2 regions of the Kitasatospora sp. NPDC101447 genome follow, and region 2 is predicted to be linked to the other one. Evidence: riboswitches for the same ligand, from Rfam matches in the RefSeq annotation. Region 2 holds a riboswitch; the other holds the start of a gene.
What was found. A riboswitch is a leader RNA that binds a small molecule or an ion and turns the genes downstream of it on or off. The one in region 2 is predicted to bind thiamine pyrophosphate.
Positions count from the first base shown of each region.

Region 1: it holds a riboswitch for thiamine pyrophosphate, as region 2 does, so the genes downstream of both, thiO (glycine oxidase ThiO) here and thiC (phosphomethylpyrimidine synthase ThiC) in region 2, are expected to answer to the same signal.

Region 1 is NZ_JBIWNL010000007.1:249,274-256,779, reverse strand. Features, by position in the region: gene ACIRST_RS13640 (polyprenyl synthetase family protein) at 1-230, shown strand, start outside; gene thiE (thiamine phosphate synthase) at 250-900, opposite strand; gene ACIRST_RS13630 (Rv2175c family DNA-binding protein) at 900-1,265, opposite strand; gene ACIRST_RS13625 (FAD-dependent oxidoreductase) at 1,308-2,516, opposite strand; TPP riboswitch at 2,602-2,714, shown strand; gene thiO (glycine oxidase ThiO) at 2,718-3,890, shown strand; gene thiS (sulfur carrier protein ThiS) at 3,887-4,213, shown strand; gene ACIRST_RS13610 (thiazole synthase) at 4,215-5,012, shown strand; gene pknB (Stk1 family PASTA domain-containing Ser/Thr kinase) at 5,124-6,902, shown strand; gene ACIRST_RS13600 (sulfite oxidase-like oxidoreductase) at 6,979-7,506, opposite strand, start outside.
Region 2 is NZ_JBIWNL010000044.1:21,990-29,495, reverse strand. Features, by position in the region: gene ACIRST_RS36970 (hypothetical protein) at 6-488, opposite strand; gene ACIRST_RS36965 (LysR family transcriptional regulator) at 538-1,482, opposite strand; gene ACIRST_RS36960 (dihydrofolate reductase family protein) at 1,636-2,226, shown strand; gene ACIRST_RS36955 (VOC family protein) at 2,266-2,652, shown strand; gene ACIRST_RS36950 (hypothetical protein) at 2,749-3,066, shown strand; gene ACIRST_RS36945 (hypothetical protein) at 3,098-3,916, opposite strand; gene thiC (phosphomethylpyrimidine synthase ThiC) at 4,198-6,012, opposite strand; TPP riboswitch at 6,007-6,141, opposite strand; gene ACIRST_RS36935 (DUF5326 family protein) at 6,279-6,479, opposite strand; gene tenA (thiaminase II) at 6,786-7,472, opposite strand.

The DNA of each region.
Region 1 (7,506 bases), on a different contig from region 2:
ACGCCCGGCACCTGGACGAGCGGCTCGGCGCGCCGGACCTGGCGCCCGAGGAGGTCGCCGGGCTGCGCGAGCTGGTCGCCCGCAGCGGCGCGCCCGAGCTGGTGGAGGGCCGGATCGAGGAGCTGATGCGGCAGTCGCTGGCCGCCCTGGCGGCGGCCCCGCTGGTGGACGAGCGGGCCCGCGGGGTCCTGCTGGCGCTGGCCGAGGCCGCCACCGTCCGCAAGTACTGAGGACGGCGGCGGCCAGGGATCAGCTGGACCGCACGCGGCGGGACAGCTCGGCGGCGGCCGCCCGCGGATCCTCCGCGGCGGTGATGGCCCGGACCACGACGATCCGGCGGGCACCGGCGGCCAGCACCTCGTCCAGGTTGCCGAGGTCGATCCCGCCGATGGCGAACCACGGCCGGTCGGTGGCCTGCTTCGCCGCGTACGAGACCAGGCCGAGGCCCGGTGCCGGGCGGCCCGGCTTGGTCGGGGTCGGCCAGACCGGGCCGGTGCAGAAGTAGTCCACCCCGGGCTCGGCGATCGCCGCGTCCACCTCGGACTCGGCGTGGCAGGACCGGCCGATCAGCACGTCCTCGCCGAGGATCGCCCGGGCGGCCGGCACCGGCAGGTCGTCCTGGCCGAGGTGCAGCACGTCCGGCCGGGCCGCGTGCGCGACGTCGGCGCGGTCGTTGACGGCCAGCAGCTTGCCGTGGCGGCGGCAGGCGTCGGCGAAGACCTCCAGGGCCTCCAGCTCCTGCTTGGCCTCCAGGCCCTTGTCGCGCAGCTGGACGATGTCCACCCCGCCCGCGAGCGCCGCGTCGAGGAACTCGGCGAGGTCGCCCTGCTCCCGGCGGGCGTCGGTGCACAGGTAGAGGCGCGCGTCCGAGAGGCGGGCGCGCAGCGTGTCCGCGGCCATCAGATCAGCATCGCCTGGGCACGGCGCTTGACCTCGGTGCCGCGGTTCTCCCTCAGTGCCTGGATCGGGCTGCCGGGCAGCGACGGGTCCTCGGTGAAGAGCCACTCCAGGATCTCCAGGTCGTCGTACCCGCAGTCGCGCAGCACGGTCAGGGTGCCGGACAGGTGCTTGACCAGCCCGGGGCCGTCGATGAACGCCGCAGGGACCTGCAGCGACTTGTTCGGGCCCCGGCGGACGGCGATCAGCCCGCCGCTGCGGACCAGGTCACGCACCTCGGTGACCCGCACCCCCCACTGCTCCGAGATGTCGGGGAGGTACATCCACTCGGGGACCAGGTCTTCAATCTTGCTTTCGATCTCGCTCACGTCACCAGACTGCCACCTCGGCGGCCCGTCGCGCACCAGCCGCTACCCGGCGACCGCCGACTTCAGGGGCACCGCCGGGTCCGCCGCGCGGGCCGGGTCCAGCGCCGTGCCGCGCTCGATCAGCTTCCGCCCCTGGGTGAGGTCGCGCGGCCGGTCCACGGTCAGCAGCGCGCTCGGCACGCCGCCCCGCAGCCACAGCACCGCCCAGGAGTCGTCCTGCGGGCCGCCGCGCCACAGCACCTCGTCGCCCTCGGCGTGCCGGCCCGCGTACTGGACCATCCGCCCGAACTGCTCCGACCAGAAGTACGGCACCGGGTCGTACGGCGGTGCGTCCGCGCCGAGGACGGCGGCGGCCACCGCCTCGCCGGACTGCAGCGCGTGGTCCCAGTGCTGGACGGCCAACCGGGCCCCGGCCCGGGCCGAGGGGTAGCTGACGCAGTCGCCGGCCGCGAAGACCCCGGGCAGGCCGGTGCGCAGCCGTGCGTCCACCACGACGGCGCCGGAGCCGTCCAGCTCGACGCCGGAGCCGGCCAGCCACTCCGTCGCGGGCCGGGCCCCGATGCCGACCACCACCTCGTCGGCGGGCAGGTGCGAGCCGTCCGCCAGCAGCACCGCGCCGGGCTCGACGGCGGCCACGCCGACCCCGCAGCGCAGGTCGACGCCGGCCTCGGTGTACCAGGCGGCCATCGCCGAGCCGATCACGGTCGGCAGCGCGCCGGGCAGCGGCGCCGGGCCCGCCTCGACCACGGTCACCTCGCAGCCCGCCGCACGGGCCGCGGTGGACACCTCGGCGCCGATCCAGCCCGCGCCGACCAGCACCAGCCGCAGACCGGGGCGCAGCAGCGCGCGCAGCGCCAGCGCGTCGTCCAGGGTGTGCAGCAGGTGCGCCCGCTCGGCACCGGGCAGGGCCCGCGGGACGGCGCCGGTGGCGATCACCAGCGAGCCGTACGGGAGGTCGCCGCCGTCCGTGTGCAGCACGCCGGGGGTGAGGCCGGTGGCCCGGACGCCGGTGCGGACCTCGATGCCGAGGTGCGCGTAGTCGATGTCCAGGGCGGTGCTGTCGCTCTTGCCGAGCAGCACGTCCTTGGAGAGCGGCGGCCGGTCGTACGGCGCGTGCGGCTCCTCGCCGACCAGCGTGATCCGCCCCCGCCACCCGCCCTGCCGCAGCTTCAGGGCGCACTGCGCCCCGGCCAGCCCGGCTCCGACGACGACCACCTGATCCGTTCCGCTCAGCTCTGCCACGCCCGTCACTGTACTCAGCACCACGCGGCGGCCCGGGGGCCGTCCCACCCTTCGTACGGCCCTTCGGCCGCCCCCGGCCCCGGCGTTATGGTGGGGGCACCATCACGGGAGCCCGGCGAACCGGGCTGAGAGGCGGGCTGGCACGGCCTGCGACCGTCCGAACCTGATCCGGGTCATACCGGCGAAGGGAGAAGAGCAGCTTTGACACGCATGCCATCGGACGTCCGCGCCGACGTCCTGGTGATCGGCGGGGGCATCATCGGCCTCGCCGTCGCCTGGCGGGCGGCGCAGCGCGGGCTGCGGACCGTCGTGGTCGACCCCTCCCCCGGCGGCGGGGCGGGCCTGGTCGCGGCCGGGATGCTCGCCCCGGTCACCGAGCTCCAGTACGGCGAGGAGCCGTTGCTGCGGCTCGGCATGGCCTCCAACGAGCGGTACGCGGCCTTCGCCGCCGAGCTCACCGAGGCGAGCGGCGGCCAGGACACCGGCTACCGGCGCTGCGGCACGATCGCCGTGGCGCTGGACTCCGACGACCGCGAGGAGCTGCGCGAACTGCACGCCTTCCACCAGCGGCTCGGCCTGGACTCGACGTGGCTGACCGGCCGGGAGGCCCGCAGGCTGGAGCCGATGCTCGCCCCCGGTGTGCGCGGCGGCCTGCACGTCGCGGACGACCACCAGGTGGACGGCCGGCGGATGCTCGCCGCCCTGCTGCTGGCCGGGGAGCGGGCGGGCGTCGTCGTCCGGCCCGCCGCAGCGGTGGAGCTGCTGGTCGAGGGCGGCCGCGCGGTCGGCGCCCGGCTGAGCACCGACGAGACCGTGACCGCCGACCAGGTCGTCCTCGCCGCCGGCCCGCACAGCCACCGGCTGGCCGGTCTGCCCGAGGGCGTGCTGCCCGCGATCCGCCCGGTGAAGGGGCAGGTGCTGCGCCTGCGCGTCCCCGACGCCTTCCGGCCGTTCCTCTCCCGCAACGTCCGCGCCGTGGTGCGCGGCCGGCACGTCTACCTGGTGCCGCGGGAGAACGGCGAGCTGGTGATCGGGGCGACCACCGAGGAGCAGGGCTACGACACCACCGTCACCGCCGGAGGGGTGTACGAACTCCTGCGCGACGCGCACGAGTTGGTCCCGGGGATCACCGAACTCCCGCTGGCGGAGACCTCGGCCGGGCTGCGTCCCGGCTCGCCCGACAACGCACCGCTGCTCGGCCCGACCGCCCTTCCCGGGCTGATCGCCGCCACCGGCCACTACCGCAACGGCGTGCTGCTCACCCCGGTGACCGCCGACCTGCTCTCCGAGTACCTGGCCACCGGCGAACTCCCGGAGTCGGCAAGGCCGTTCACCCCCACCCGGTTCTCCCCCGACCGCTCCACCACGAAGGCCCAGGCATGACCGAGACCGCACCGACCGGATCCGCACCGGCCGAGACCGCACCCGCGACGACCGCGACCGCGACCGCACCCACCGAGCCCGCGCCGCGCGGATCCGCGCCCGCCGGGACGGCGCCGACCGGGATCGTCCTGACCGTCAACGGCACGCCCCGCGAGCTGCCCGCCACGACCACCCTCGCCGAGCTGGTGGCCACCGTGAGCCGGGCCAACACCGGCGTCGCCGCCGCCCTCAACGAGGCCGTGGTGCCCCGCAGTTCGTGGTCCGAGACGCCGCTGAGCGCGGGCGACCGGATCGAGATCCTCACCGCCGTGCAGGGAGGCTGAGATGGCCGACGACCTGCTCACCATCGCCGGGACGACCTTCTCCTCCCGGCTGATCATGGGCACCGGCGGCGCGCCGAGCCTGGAGGTCCTGGAGCGCGCGCTGCTCGCCTCCGGCACCGAGCTGACCACCGTCGCGATGCGCCGGGTCGACGCCTCCACCCAGGGCTCCGTCCTGGACGTGCTGACCCGCAACGGCATCCGCGTGCTGCCCAACACGGCCGGCTGCTTCACCGCCGGTGAGGCCGTGCTGACGGCCCGGCTGGCCCGCGAGGCGCTCGGCACCGACTGGGTGAAGCTGGAGGTGATCGCCGACGAGCGGACCCTCCTGCCGGACCCGATCGAGCTGCTGGACGCCGCCGAGACCCTCGTCGACGACGGCTTCACGGTGCTGCCGTACACCAACGACGACCCGGTGCTGGCCCGCAAGTTGGAGGACGTGGGCTGCGCCGCCATCATGCCGCTGGGCTCGCCGATCGGCTCCGGCCTCGGCATCCGCAACCCGCACAACTTCCAGCTGATCGTGGAGAGCGCGGGTGTCCCGGTGATCCTGGACGCGGGCGCCGGCACCGCCTCCGACGTCGCGCTGGCCATGGAACTGGGCTGCGCCGCGGTGATGCTGGCCTCCGCGGTGACCAGGGCTCAGGAGCCGGTGCTGATGGCCGAGGCGATGCGGCACGCCGCCGAGGCGGGCCGGCTCGCCCACCGCGCCGGCCGCATCCCGCGCCGCTTCCACGCCGAGGCCTCCTCCGCGATGGCCGGCCGCGCCGACCTGGACACCCGGGAACGGCCGGCGTTCTGAACGGCCGGCGCCCCGGGCGGGCGGCGTGTCACAAGCCGGGCACAGCCGGGCCCTGAGGCGGTGTCCCCAGGGTCCGGCCGCCCGGCCCGGCACTAGACTCGCCGGGTGGACATGGCACTGCACGACCCCCTGATCGGCACCCTGCTCGACAACCGGTACCGGGTCGAGCAGCGCATCGCCACCGGCGGGATGTCCACCGTCTACAAGGGCACCGACACCCGGCTGGACCGGGTGGTCGCCCTCAAGGTGATGCACCCGGCGCTCGCCGGCGACGAGGGCTTCACCGCCCGCTTCATCCGCGAGGCCAAGGCGGTCGCCAAGCTCACCCACCCCAACGTGGTCAACGTCTTCGACCAGGGCGCGGACGGCGGAAACGTTTTCCTCGCCATGGAGTACGTCCCCGGCCGCACCCTGCGCGACCTGCTGCGCGACCGCGGCGCGCTCTCCGTCCGGGCCGCCCTGGACGTCCTGGAGCCGGTGCTCGCCGCCCTGGGCGCCGCCCACCGGGCCGGACTGGTCCACCGCGACGTCAAGCCGGAGAACGTGCTGATCACCGAGGGCGGCCTGGTCAAGGTCGCCGACTTCGGCCTGGTCCGGGTGCTCGGCACCGCCGACGGCGCGCCCACCTCGGCCGACACCGCCACCGGCGGCACGGTCCTGGGCACCGTCTCCTACCTGGCCCCCGAGCAGATCCTCCCGGACGCCCCCACCGACCAGCGGGTCGACGTCTACGCGGCCGGCATCCTGCTGTACGAGATGCTGACCGGCCGCCGCCCGCACACCGGCGACAACCCCGTCCAGGTCATGTACAAGCACCTGCACGAGGACGTCCCCGCCCCGTCCCTGGTCGCCCCCGCGGTCGGCCCCGAGCTGGACGCCATAGTGGCCGCCGCCTGCGCCCGGGCCGCCGACGGCCGCCCGTACGACGCGGTCGAGCTGCTCGCCGCGCTCCAGCGGGCCCGCCGCACCCTCACCCCGGCCGAGCTGGACGCCGAGCCGCCGGCCTCCACCCGGCCCAGTCCGCGCTACCCGACCAGCGAGCCGACCTCGGTGATCGAGCCGCTGCCGCAGCCCGCCGACGCCCCGCCGACGGAACGCACCAGCGTGCTGGACGTGCCGCCGGAGCTGATGGACCAGCTGCTCACCGAGCCGCGCCCGTACGACGAGCCCGCCCCGGTGCGCGAGCGCCGGCCCGGCGTGCTGCGCCGGATCCCCCGCAAGGCGGTGATCTGGGCCGCCGCGCTGACCGCGCTGGTGCTGGCGGTCGGCGGCGCCACCTACGGGCTGTCCGAGGGCTTGTACGGCGCGGTGCCCGGAGTGCTCGGCAAGGACCGGGCCGAGGCGCAGCGGATCCTGGACAAGGAGGGCCTGCACGGCAGGTTCGTCGAGGCGTTCAGCGAGTCCGTCCCCTCCGGGCAGGTGATCTCCACCGACCCTGGGGTGGGGGCGCGCGCCCGCCGCAGCGACAGCATCACCGTCACCGTCTCCAAGGGCCCCAAGCGGATCGCGGTGCCGGACGTCGTCGGCAGGAGCGCCGCCGACGCCGCGGCGGCCCTGGCCGGCGCCCAGCTGTCCAGGGGCAGTGTGACCGAGACGTACGACGACACCGTGCCGGAGGGCTCGGTGATCAGCAGCTCGCCGGCGGCCGGGCAGCAGCTGCAGGAGAACGCCGCCGTCTCGCTGGTGGTCAGCAAGGGCATGGTGCCGGTCCCGAACGTCACCGGGCTGACCAAGGACGAGGCGCAGAAGGCGCTGCAGGCGGCGGGCTTCACGATGCAGACCACCGGCTGGGACGTGTTCGGCGCGGTCAAGGTCAACGGCCAGTCCCCGGCGGCCGGCGAGCGGCGCCCGCAGCACAGCCCGGTGACGGTCAGGTTCTCGCTCTTCTAGCCGCCCCCGGCCGCTTCCGGCTCCCGGCGGTCCGCCGCGGCCTCCGGGCGGCTCGCCGCGGCCCCGCCGGACGGGCTCAGCGCAGCGGGCCCTCGCCCGGCTCCTCCTGGTAGGAGTACCGCTGCTCGCGCCAGGGGTCGGCGAGGTTGTGGTAGCCGCGCTCCTCCCAGAAGCCGCGCCGGTCGGCCCGCATGTACTCCACCGCGCGGACCCACTTGGGGCCCTTCCAGGCGTACAGCTGCGGGACGACCAGCCGGACCGGGAAGCCGTGCTCGGCGGTCAGCGCCTCGCCGTTGCGGTGGGTGGCGAGCAGGGTGCGCGGGTCGGCGAAGTCGGCCAGCCGGAGGTTGGCGCTGTAGCCGTACTCCGCCCAGACCATCACGTGGGTGACGCCGGGGGCCGGGGGCACCAGGTCGAGCACCGCGGCCGCCGACACGCCGGTCCACTCGTTGCCGAGCACCGAGAACTTGGTCACGCAGTGCAGGTCCGCGACGACGGTGGTGCGCGGCAGGGCGTTGAAGGCCTCGAAGTCCCAGCTGTGCTTCTCCGCCGACGCGGTGGCGCCGAACACCTGGAGGTCCCAGGTCAGCGGCTTGAAGCGGGG
Region 2 (7,506 bases):
GCCGGTCAGCCCGCCCCGGCCCCGTGCGGGCAGGGTTCGGCGAGCGGCCCGTCCCCGAACCGGCTCGGCCACGGCGGGTGCTCCCCGACCGGCAGCCCCGCGGCCACCGCGTTCCAGCGCTCGACCCAGGGCCGGGCCAGGTCGGGGCAGCACCACACCCGGTCCAGGTTCCAGTACGGGCTCCGCCACCTGGCACGCCGCACGGCGGGCTCGTGCAGGCGCCTGACCCGGAAGCCCTCCAGGTGGCGCCGCCGGATGATGACGCTGATGTGGCGCCTCCCGCCGCCGCGGTGCAGCCCCACCACGTGCACGTCGCCGTCCTCGTCCGGGTAGCGGGGCGGGGACACCCAGAGCCGCGCCCCCGGCGCGAAGTGCCTGAGCCCGGACCGCACCTGCGCACCGTCCGGGCCGTGGGTGGTCGTGGCGGCGACGTTGGCCACCACACACCATTCCGGCGGCGCGCCCGCGCCCTCCGTCTGTTCGGACATGCGGGGAGTCTGCACCCGGGCCATGCCCTCCCACCAGCGCTTTTCCCGCTCAGCCGGCCGCCGCCGCGACGCACGACGGCGCTGCCCCGGCAGCGGGCCCACCGGTGGCCGGCCCGCCGGCGGCGTCCGCCGCCGCCCGGACGAACGCCAGGACCCGCGCGGTCGAGTTGCCCTCCCGCCAGATCGGGCCGCGTTCGATCGGCGGCGCGTCGTGGATGGGCACGTAGGCGACGTCCGGGCGCGGGTAGTAGCGGCGGGAGTGCTCGCCGACCGGCAGCACGCCGCGGCCCAGGGCGACCAGGCTGAGCATCTCGGAGAACGTCCCGCCGGACGGGCCCCTGGTGACCGGCCGACCGGACGGCGTGTGGTCGGGGGTGCGGTCCCGCTTGAAGCCCACCGAGGTGACGGCCGGGTACTGCACCACCGGGTGGTCGGCGAGCACCTCGATCGACACCGACCGCTCCGCGGCCAGCGGGTGCCCGGCGGCCACCGCGAGGACCCGCTGCTCGGTCAGCAGCACCGGCCCGCAGGCCATGCCGTCGAACGGGTAGGAGGCGATCAGGACGTCCACCGAGCCGTCCACCAGGCTCGCCCGGGAGTTGGAGAGCTGGACCTCGCGGACGTCGACCCGGCAGTCGGGGTGCCGCTCGCCGAACAGCGCGACCGCCTTGAGCAGCAACGGAGCCGTCCACTCGCCGAGGAACGCGACCCGCAGCTCCCCGGTCACCCCGCGGCTGGCGTCCTCCGCCCGGCGCAGGGCCGCCGCCATCGCCTCCACCACCGGGGCCAGGTCGTCGGCCAACTGGCTTCCCACGGCGGTGAGTCGCACCGTCCGGCTGGTACGTTCGAACAGCGGGCCGCCGATCCGGCGCTCCAGCTTCTTCACCACCTGGCTGACCCGCCCGGTGGTCAGGCGCAGACGCTCGGCCGTCCGGCCGAAGTGCAGCTCCTCCGCGAGCGCGAGGAAGACCTCGACCTCCAGCCGCTCCAGCATCCGCCCGCCCCGTCCCTCGATCGTTGAATCCGGCTCAACGATCGTACGTCGATCATGCGTTGATGGCAGGTCCGTTCCGGAGGATCGTGGAACACGTCACCGACCGCGCGGAACAGCCCGCGGCGATCCCCCGAGCCACGCCCGGAGCCCCCCATGACCAGCGCCACCGACCCGGCCGCCACCACCGCCGCCACCGACTCCGCCGGCACCGGGCGCCGGATCACCGCGGGCCTCTTCATGTCCCTCGACGGCGTGGTCGAAGCCCCCGAGACCTGGCACTTCCCGTACCTGAACGAGGAGATGGGCGCCGTCGTCGGCGGCCTCGCCGCCGCGGCCGACACCCTGCTGCTCGGCCGGCGCACCTACGAGACCTTCGCCGCCACCTGGCCGCAGCAGACCGGCGACATGGCGGACGCGCTCAACGCGATCCCCAAGCTGGTCGTGTCCACCACGCTCGACAAGGCCGAGTGGAACAACTCCACCGTCCTCTCCGGCGACCTCGTCGCCGAGCTGACCAAGCTCAAGCGCCGGCCGGGCCGCGACATCAGCCTCTCCGGCAGCATCATGCTCACCCGGTCCCTGCTGCGCGCCGGACTGATCGACGACCTCCACCTGCTCGTCCACCCGATCGTCCTGGGCTCCGGCATCCGCCTGTTCACCGAGCAGGACCGGATCCCGCTGCAGCTCGCCCACTCGGCCACCTTCCGCACCGGCGTGGTCCACCTGCACTACCGCCAGGCCTGACCACCACCCACGACACCCCCACCCACCGGAGGACCCACCATGCGCGTCATCGCTTTCGACCACCTCGTCCTCAACGTCTCGGACGTCGAGCGTTCCCTGGCCTTCTACGTGGACCAGCTGGGCCTGGAGCCCGTCCGCGTCGACGAGTGGCGGGCCGGGAAGGTGGGGTTCCCCTCCGTCCGCGTCACCGCCGACACCATCATCGACCTGACCGACCGCCCCCGGCAGGAGTCCAACGTCGACCACATCTGCCTCACCGTCGAGCCCCTCGACTGGCAGGAGGTCATCGACGCCGGCACCTTCACCGTCCTCGAAGGCCCCGTCCCCCGCTACGGCGCCCGCGGCACCGCCACCTCCCTCTACGTCCGCGACCCCGACGGCAACACCGTCGAACTCCGCTGGTACCCCGCGGACGCCGGCCACTGACCACGGCGCCGCCCCGGCCCCACGGGGGTGGACCGGGGCGGCACCGTCCGCGGCGACGGGAACGGCACAGGGTGACCCCGGCGGGATGATGATCCCGTGGAACAACTGACCGAAGATGATCTCAATCGCCTGAACGACTTTCTCTGCGCCCGGCTGCACGACGCCGCGGCGCTTCCGGCGAGCGAGGCCGACAGGATCGGCCAGGCCCTGTCCGTGACGCTTCGATCTGCGTACACCGAGGCACTACGCGGGGTGCGGATGAAGCGGACGTCCCTCGGATACGTGCCCCAGAGGGCCCGGACCGCGCAGGCGTGGGATCTGATGGTCGGTGCTGCGACCGTCTGGCAGAACCACTCGGACTTCCCCGCCGATCTCGCCGTGCGGGCCGTACGGTTCCATCTCCGTCCGCGGTGACGGGAAAGCGGGCCGGCTCGGGCGATTCTCGTCAGTCGAAGGTCAGCCGGCTGCCCCAGGCCGCGCTCGCACCACTACGCCAGACGGCCAGGCCCGTGTACGTGAAGACGCAGCCGAGACCGACCCAGTCGTCGCCGTCGTCGTGGCGGAGAGAGCGGTCCGCGAAGGCGGTCCGGAGGTCGTCGAGCGGGATCACCGTGAAGGCCTCGCCCGATTCCACCGGGAAGTGGCGGACCTCGATCCAGCCCTCACGCACGTACGGGAGCAGGGGAGCGAGCTGGCGATCGACCCACTCGGAGAGCTCCGTGCCGGTCAGCTCGGTCGGCAGATCCTCCCAGATGCCGAACGGCCCGGTGAGCATGCCGCTGAACTCGGCGGCGCAGACCAGCACCTTCTGTTGCTCGCGGGTGAGTTCGTCCCAGCCGGGCAGACCTTCACCGGTCGCGGCCGGAAGCGCGCTCGTGTGCCACGACTCGCACGCGGACTCGGTGGCGTGCAGGTCGAACGTCGCGGCCGCCTTCGGGCTCCAGAGCCAGTTGGCCGGCTCGGCCAGCACGTGCTGCAGCTGCGAGCCGGTCACGACGGGATCGGTCGGGGCAGCACCCATACCCTGTCGTATCCGGACGGTGAGCAGACCGCGCTCGACCAGATCCAGGACGACCGGGGCCAACTGGGGTACCAGCGCGCGCTGTTCGTCCCGGCTGTAGCTCCGTAGCGGCGGAGCATCCTTCGCCCCGGCCCACCGGAGATCGATTCCGTACTGCTGGACCGTTCCGGCCAGGGGCGACTGCCACAGACCACAGCGCATCAGCGTCTGCTCGGCCGGGCTCAAGGCGTTCCAAGGCTGCATGGCACGGATCATCCCAGGCACGGCCCTGCGCCACGGAGCGGTTTTCCGCGGTTCTGATCTGGCAACAACGTGCCCCTCCGGCGCAGTGGGCCTCGGTCTCGGCCACGGTTACCTGCCGGTTGCCGCCACGCACACAAAGGTTGCCGTGATCGGGAGGACTTTCCGAGAGCCGCCGGCACGTCGTCCACTGGTCATGACGGCATGGCATGCATCTCAGTGCGCCCGCGCTGCGCCGGGAAGCCCCCTCCTGCCTCCCGGAGCAGCGCGGTCCACACCGATGGTCAGTCGGCCAGCGGGAGGTAGACCCGGTTGCCCTGGGCCTTGAACTCCTCGGACATGGCCTGCATGCCGGCCACCGCCTCGGCGTCGTAGCCGGAGGCCACGGCCGTGGCGCCGTCGCCGTGCTCGTCGCGGATCTTCTGGGAGATCTTCATCGAACAGAACTTCGGGCCGCACATGGAGCAGAAGTGGGCCGTCTTGGCGGGTTCGGCGGGCAGCGTCTCGTCGTGGAAGTCGCGGGCGGTCTCCGGGTCGAGGGCCAGGTTGAACTGGTCCTCCCAGCGGAACTCGAAGCGGGCGTCGGAGAGCGCGTCGTCCCATTCCTGGGCGCCGGGGTGGCCCTTGGCGAGGTCGGCGGCGTGGGCGGCGATCTTGTAGGTGATCACGCCGGTCTTGACGTCGTCCCGGTTGGGCAGGCCCAGGTGCTCCTTGGGCGTGACGTAGCAGAGCATCGCGGTGCCCCACCAGGCGATCATCGCGGCGCCGATGCCCGAGGTGATGTGGTCGTAGCCGGGGGCGACGTCGGTGGTGAGCGGGCCGAGGGTGTAGAACGGCGCCTCGTCGCAGATCTCCTTCTGGAGATCCATGTTCTCCTTGATCTTGTGCATCGGGACGTGGCCCGGGCCCTCGATCATCACCTGGACGTCGCGCTCGCGGGCGATCCGGCCGAGCTCGCCGAGGGTCTGCAGTTCGGCGAACTGCGCCTCGTCGTTGGCGTCCGCGATCGAGCCGGGGCGCAGGCCGTCACCGAGCGAGAAGGTCACGTCGTAGGCGGCGAGGATGTCGCAGAGTTCCTCGAAGTTGGTGTAGAGGAAGTTCTCCTGGTGGTGCGCCAGGCACCAGGCGGCCATGATCGAGCCGCCGCGCGAGACGATGCCGGTCTTGCGGCGGGCGGTCAGCGGGACGTAGCGCAGCAGCACGCCGGCGTGGACGGTCATGTAGTCGACGCCCTGCTCGCACTGCTCGACGACGGTGTCCCGGTAGACGTCCCAGCTCAGCTCCTCGGCCTTGCCGTCCACCTTCTCCAGGGCCTGGTAGAGCGGCACGGTGCCGATCGGCACGGGGGAGTTGCGCAGGATCCACTCGCGGGTGGTGTGGATGTTGCGGCCGGTGGAGAGGTCCATGACGGTGTCGGCGCCCCAGCGGGTGGCCCAGGTCATCTTCTCCACCTCCTCCTCGATCGAGGAGGTGACGGCCGAGTTGCCGATGTTGGCGTTGATCTTCACCAGGAAGTTGGTGCCGATGATCGCCGGCTCCACCTCGGGGTGGTTCACGTTGACCGGGATGACGGCCCGGCCGCGGGCCACCTCGTCGCGCACGAACTCGGGCGCCAGACCCTCGCGGAGGGCCACGAACTCCATCTCCGGGGTCACCACGCCCCGCTTGGCGTACGCGAGTTGGGTGACGGCCGCACCGCCGCGGCCGCGCAGCGGACGGCGCGGGCGGCCGGGGAAGACGGCGTCCAGGTTGCGCAGGTTCCCGCCGCGCGGCGCGGTGTGCTTGATCCCGTCGTCCTCGGGGCGCGGCTCGCGGCCGTCGTACTCCTCGACGTCGCCGCGCTGGCGGATCCAGGCGTCGCGCAGCGCGGGCAGGCCGCGCCGCACGTCGGGCTCGTACGCCGGGTCGGTGTACGGGCCGGAGGTGTCGTACAGCGGGACGGACCTGCCGTTGGTGAGCCGCACCTCGCGGTAGGGGACCCGCAGGTCGGGGCGGGATCCCTCGCGGTAGGCCTTGCTCCAGGCCGGGGTCGGGTAGCCGGTGCGCTCGCTGCTGGGGGCGCTCCGGACAGACTGCGGCTGTGCGTCGAACGTGGTCATCTGACCTCTACTCCCTACGCCGGCATTACCCGGTCAGGTTCCTGCGGTCGACGCAGCCGTCGGTCCGTCCGTCGACGTCCCGGTCAGCGCCCTCTCAGCCCGGTGCTCCGAGCTCCCGCGTCGCAGGCGGTGTTGCCTGCACATGACGCCCAACACGGTAGCGAGCCGATCGCCGCTGGTCCAGAGCGGGTCCATTGGCCGGGAACGGCCGAGGCCCGGCTCCCCGTGACGGGGACCGGGCCTCAGGGCGGCGTTCGGGAGGGAGGTCAGCTCTTGGCGGCCTTCTTCACCAGGATCACCACGGCGGCCGCGATGCCGACCACCACCAGCAGCTTGATCGCGAAGCCCAGCAGCGTCCCGATCACCCCGAAGACGAAGGCGACGATGTTCCAGGCCAGCACCAGGACCAGCACCGGGATGACGATGTTGCGCACCCAGGAGGGCAGCGACTTCCAGAGCTCAGCCATGTCCGTTCCTCTTCTCCCCTCGGGCCGGCCGCCGTCCGGTGCCGGATCCCGCTTGCTTTCGATACTTCGATCGTACGGGGGCCGGAGTGCCGGAACGAGGCCCAACGGCCCGGAGAGAACCCCGAGATCACCCCGACCCCGACCCCCGGGGAACACCCCCGGGGATCTACGGGGACACCCCCTGGAAGGCCCCCGCCGAACGGCCGGGAACCGGTCCGCCGCCGGTCGGAACGGCGGTCGGAACGGCGGGCGGAGGGGCGGGCGGTCGGCGGGGGCCGCCGGATCCGCGGCAGGATCCGCCGCCGGTCAGACCGGCCAGCGCTCACCGCGCCAGGCGGCGTCCCAGAACATCCACTCGTAGCGTGAGGTGGTCACGAAGTGCTCGACCACCTTGCGGCGTTCGGCCGCGGAGAGCTCCTCGCCGATCCGGTCGGTGAGCGCCAGCACCCGGCGGACCACCGACTGGAACGCGTCGTCGCCGTAGGTCGCGATCCACTTGGCGTAGAGCGGGTCGGGGGAGCCCTGGGCGAGCAGGGCCCCGCCGACCCGGGCGTAGATCCAGTAGCAGGGCAGCACCGCGCCGACGGCCTCGGCGAAGGAGCCGCCGTAGACGGTGGCCAGCAGATAGCTGGTGTAGGCCCGGGTGGTGGGCAGCACGGGTTCGGCGGCGGCCTGCTCGGCGGTGCCGCCGAAGGCGGTCAGGAACTCCGCGTGCATGCCCTGCTCGGCGGCCAGTGCGCCGACCGCGTCGTCGGCGAAGGCCCGGACGTCCTCCTCGCCGGGCGCCTTGGCGGCGCAGACGGCGAGGGCGCGGGCGTAGTCGCGCAGGTAGTGCGAGTCCTGGACGACGAAGTGGCGGAAGGCCTCGCGCGGCAGGGTGCCGTCGGTGAGGCCGGCGAGGAAGGGGTGGGCCAGGATCTCGGCGTAGACCGGCTCGATGGCCGCCCAGAGTTCCTCGGTGAGGCTGCGTTCTTCGGTGAGGCTGCGGGTCATGCGGACGACCCTAGGCGAGCGCCCCGGCGGCGGC